2 regions of the Streptomyces sp. NBC_00557 genome follow, and region 1 is predicted to be linked to the other one. Evidence: riboswitches for the same ligand, from Rfam matches in the RefSeq annotation. Region 1 holds a riboswitch; the other holds the start of a gene.
What was found. A riboswitch is a leader RNA that binds a small molecule or an ion and turns the genes downstream of it on or off. The one in region 1 is predicted to bind glycine.
Positions count from the first base shown of each region.

Region 2: another riboswitch for glycine. It lies ahead of gcvP (aminomethyl-transferring glycine dehydrogenase); the one in region 1 lies ahead of gcvT (glycine cleavage system aminomethyltransferase GcvT).

Region 1 is NZ_CP107796.1:2,564,638-2,567,090, reverse strand. It holds gene glyA (serine hydroxymethyltransferase) at 1-27, opposite strand, end outside; gene gcvH (glycine cleavage system protein GcvH) at 42-419, opposite strand; gene gcvT (glycine cleavage system aminomethyltransferase GcvT) at 528-1,646, opposite strand; glycine riboswitch at 1,691-1,805, opposite strand; glycine riboswitch at 1,806-1,905, opposite strand; gene OG956_RS10555 (AAA family ATPase) at 2,068-2,453, shown strand, end outside.
Region 2 is NZ_CP107796.1:6,991,545-6,993,997, reverse strand. It holds gene gcvP (aminomethyl-transferring glycine dehydrogenase) at 1-1,466, opposite strand, end outside; glycine riboswitch at 1,643-1,737, opposite strand; gene OG956_RS30835 (PRC-barrel domain-containing protein) at 1,857-2,228, shown strand; gene OG956_RS30830 (DNA polymerase IV) at 2,150-2,453, opposite strand, start outside.

The DNA.
Region 1 (2,453 bases):
GTGCAGGGACGTGTTCAGGACGGTCATACGGCTACGACTCCTCAGCCGGCGTTCTGGGCGGTGTACTCGTCGGCGGAGAGCAGGTCGGCCGGCTCCTCCGTGACGCGCACCTTGAACAGCCAGCCGCCCTCGAAGGGGGCCGAGTTCACCAGCGACGGGTCGTTGACGACGTCCTCGTTGATCTCGACGACCTCACCGGTGACCGGCGAGTACAGGTCGGAGACCGACTTGGTGGACTCCAGCTCGCCGCAGGTCTCGCCCGCGGACACCGTGGAGCCGACCTCGGGGAGCTGGGCGTAGACGACGTCGCCGAGCGCGTTCGCCGCGAACTCGGTGATGCCGACCGTCGACACGCCGTCCTCGGCGGGCGACAGCCACTCGTGCTCCTTGCTGTAGCGCAGCTGCTGGGGGTTGCTCATGGCCTGAATTCTCCTGTACGCGCGGGAGTGATGATGAAGGGGGGACTGCTGGAGCCGCTGTGGGCGGCGGTGACGTGCGCGGGGTCACACAGTGGCCGCGCCCGGTGTCTACTTCTGGCGCTTGTAGAACGGCAGCGCCACGACCTCGTACGGCTCGTGGCTGCCGCGGATGTCCACGCCGACGCCCTCGGTGCCCGGCGCCGCGTGCGCCGCGTCGACGTACGCCATGGCGATCGGCTTGCCCAGGGTGGGGGAGGGGGCGCCGGAGGTGACCTCGCCGATCACCTCGCCGCCGGCGACGACGGCGTACCCGGCGCGCGGGACGCGGCGGCCCTGGGCGACCAGGCCGACGAGGACCCGTGGCGGGTTCTGCTCAGCCCTGGCCGCGGCCTCCCGGAGCGCCTCGCGCCCCACGAAGTCGCCCTCCTTGTCGAACTTCACCACGCGGCCGAGCCCGGCGTCGAAGGGGGTCAGCTCGGTGGTCAGCTCGTGCCCGTACAGCGGCATGCCCGCCTCCAGGCGCAGGGTGTCCCGGCAGGACAGGCCGCAGGGGACGAGGCCGGCGCCCTCGCCGGCCTTGGTCAGCGCCTGCCACAGCTCGACGGCGTGCTCGGGCTTCACGAACAGCTCGAAGCCGTCCTCGCCGGTGTAGCCGGTGCGGGCGATCAGGGCCGGGACGCCGGCGACGGTGCCGGGCAGGCCGGCGTAGTACTTCAGGCCGTCGAGGTCGGCGTCGGTGAGGGACTTCAGGATGCCGGGGGACTCGGGGCCCTGGACGGCGATCAGCGCGTAGGCGTCCCGGTCGTCGCGGACCTCGGCGTCGAAGCCGGCGGCGCGCTCGGTGAGGGCGTCCAGCACGACCTGGGCGTTGGAGGCGTTGGCGACGACCATGTACTCGGTCTCGGCGAGCCGGTAGACGATCAGGTCGTCCAGGATGCCGCCGTCGGCCCGGCAGATCATGGTGTAGCGGGCGCGGCCCACGCCGACGGAGGCGATGTTGCCGACCAGGGCGTGGTTCAGGAACGCGGCGGCCTGGGCGCCGGTGACGGTGATCTCGCCCATGTGGGAGAGGTCGAACAGACCCGCCTTCGTCCGCACGGCGATGTGCTCGTCGCGCTCGGAGCCGTAGCGCAGCGGCATGTCCCAGCCGGCGAAGTCGGTCATCGTCGCACCGAGCGCGCGATGCACGGCATCGAGCGCGGTGTGGCGGAGTTCAGTGCTGCTCATCGGTCGGTCGTCTCCCAGGGCAAAGCAGAACGGGCGAGGAACGTTCCTCCCCATCTGTCATCGGAACCTGAGAGGTTCGCCGGAACCGCCACGGGGGCGATCACGGCTTGCACCTTGGGTGGAGCCACTGGCGTAGAGCGGCCCGCTTTTCAGATGTGCCTCGCCCGCGCGGTAACGGGGCCTGAGAGATTCAAGGGAGGGACTTGCTCCTTCGGCGCCCCGGCATCGGTGCTGCCAGGGACTCTCCCGCGCGGATTCAAGCGGCCGGTATGCAGTTGGCGGCCACATCATCGCACGCCGAGCGGGCTTTTGTAACCGACCTGTGGCAGGCCACGGACGACGCCGACGACATCGCCCATTACCTTCCCTTTACGCACTGCGGGCAGGAAGATTACCGGACCGACAGGGGAGGACGATCACTGTGAACAGGACCCCGGTGTACGCCACCGCCACCACCGGCATCACTGTGCCGAGGCAGCGCCCCGCCCCGGCCCCCGTCGTCCGCGACCTGCGCGACCGCGCCGGCCACGGCCCGCGCACCCTGCGCTTCGGACCCCGCGACCTGGTCGTGATCACCGGCCTGCCCGGCAGCGGCAAGTCCACTCTGATGCGGCGCGCGGTCACCGGCCCCCGCGTCGACTCCCAGGACACCCGTGACCGCTGGGACGCCCGCACCCCCCGTCTCCTGCCGTACGCCCTCTACCGCCCGCTGGTCCGCCTCGCCCACTACGCGGGCCTGCGCCGCGCGCTGCGCACCGGCGAGGGCGTCGTCGTGCACGACTGCGGCACCCAGCCCTGGGTGCGCCG
Region 2 (2,453 bases), 4.4 Mb from region 1:
ATCGCGGTCTCGGAGCGGTGCTGGTGGAAGACCGGGTGGGTGAGGTAGGCGTCGGTGCGCAGCAGCGCCTCGGGCAGGGTGTCCTCGGCGGTCGCGTCCAGCGCCTCGATGTCGGCCTCGACGCCGAACGCGGACCACACGGCGGCGAGCTGCGCCCGCTTGGTGGTCTCGTCGCAGGCGATCGAGACGTGGTCGGCGTCGACGAGGTGCAGGTTGACGCCGTTGTCCCGGGCCGCGGCGACGACCTGGGCGGCCTTGCCGGGCACGCGCGCGGTGACGGTGTCGAAGAACGCGCGGTGCACGATCTCCACGCCACCGGCCTTCAGGCCCTCGGCGAGGAGGGTGGCGTACCGGTGGGTGCGGCGGGCGATGGTCTTCAGGCCCTCCGGGCCGTGGTAGACGGCGTACATGCCGGCCATCACGGCGAGCAGCACCTGGGCGGTGCAGATGTTGCTGGTGGCCTTCTCGCGGCGGATGTGCTGCTCGCGGGTCTGCAGGGCGAGGCGGTAGGCCTTGTTGCCGTCGGCGTCGACGGAGACGCCCACGAGCCGGCCGGGCAGGCTGCGCGCGAACTTCTCGTGCACGGCCATGTAGCCGGCGTGCGGACCGCCGAAGCCCATCGGCACACCGAAGCGCTGGGTGGTGCCGACGGCGATGTCGGCGCCCAGCTCACCCGGAGAGGTGAGCAGGGTCAGCGCGAGCAGGTCGGCGGCGACCGTGACCAGGGCGCCCAGCTCGTGCGCCTGGTCGATGACCGGCTTGATGTCCCGTACGGCGCCGGAGGCGCCCGGGTACTGGATCAGCACGCCGTTGATCTCACGCTCGGCGACCTCGGCCGGGATGCCCTCGGAGAGGTCGGCGACGACGACCTCGACGCCGGTGGGCTCCGCGCGGGTCTGGATGACGGCGATGGTCTGCGGCAGCGCGTCCGCGTCGACCAGGAAGAGGCCCTTCTTGTTCCGGCCCATGCGGCGGGAGAGCGCCATGGCCTCGGCGGCGGCGGTGCCCTCGTCCAGGAGGGAGGCGCCGGAGGTGGGCAGGCCGGTGAGGTCGGCGACCATCGTCTGGAAGTTCAGCAGCGCTTCGAGCCGGCCCTGGGAGATCTCCGGCTGGTACGGGGTGTAGGCCGTGTACCAGGCCGGGTTCTCCATGACGTTGCGCAGGATGACGGGCGGCGTGAACGTCCCGTAGTAGCCCAGGCCGATCATGGAGTCGAGGACCTGGTTGCGGTCGGCGAGCGCGCGCAGCTCGGCGAGCACCTCGGCCTCGGTGCGGGCGCCGGGCAGGTCGAGGGCGTCGGCGTTCTTGATCACATCGGGCACCGCCGCGGCGGTCAGCTCGTCCAGCGAGCCGTAGCCGACGTGCGCGAGCATCTTCGCCCGCGCCTCCTGGTCGGGCCCGATGTGGCGCTGCTCGAACGGGATGCCCGCTTCGAGCTCCGAGAGCGGGATGCGGTGGGCGGTCATTGCGGAGGCCTCCTGGTCTGACGCGACCTTCGAGGGGCACCACTGCACGGGTGCCCGGACGGCCTCCCCCTCTGTCATCTCAACCTGAGAGCTTCACCGGGTCGCCCGAGGGCACCCGGTTTTCACCGTCGGTGAGAGCCGGTGCCGTCGGCACCCGCCCTGCTTTCCAGAGTGACCTCGTCCGTGCGGTACGTGAGCCTGAGAGATTCCGGGGAGGATTTGCTCCTTCGGCGCCTCCGAGGTGGTCGGAGGACTCTCCCGCACGGGGTCAGCAGCCGCTGTCAGCCTACCAGCGAGGTCAACGCCGGGGCCCTCGAGTGGCCGCCCGACTGAATGTGCTCTTTTGTAGTGCTTACGGATGAGTTGCGACCAAGTGGAGGGAGACGGACCGTGCAGACCGAGATCGATCCGCGCAACCTGATCGGCCGCAAGGCGTTCGACCGCAACGGCGCCAAGATCGGCACGATCGACGAGGTGTACCTCGACGACGCGACCGGCGTCCCCGAATGGGCGGCCATACGGACAGGACTGTTCTCCCGCGACGCCTTCGTCCCCCTGGAACCGAGCGAACTGATAGACGGCTCCCTCCACGTCCCCTTCGACCGCGCCCTGATCAAGAACGCCCCCGACTTCGGCGTGGGCCGCCACCTCTCCCCCGAACAGGAACTCCAGCTCTACCACCACTACGGCCTCGACGTGGTCTCACCCCCCTCGGTCCCGGACCACGACTTCGGCAGACTGGCGGGCTCGGAGGAGACCTGAAGGGCGAGATCCGGAACCAGCGGCAACGGATCGGCGGACTCCAGCGCGGGATCGTCGACGGAGAACGTCCGCACCCGCCCCGGAGGGGACTGCGGCGTCTCGAACCGCACGGTCACCCGGCCCAGCCCGCTCCCCTGCACCCACCCGTGCCCGTACTCCGCGTGCCTGACGTCCTGACCGGCCCGCCACGACCGCTCCTCCGGCTCCGGCCGCTCCGCCGTCACC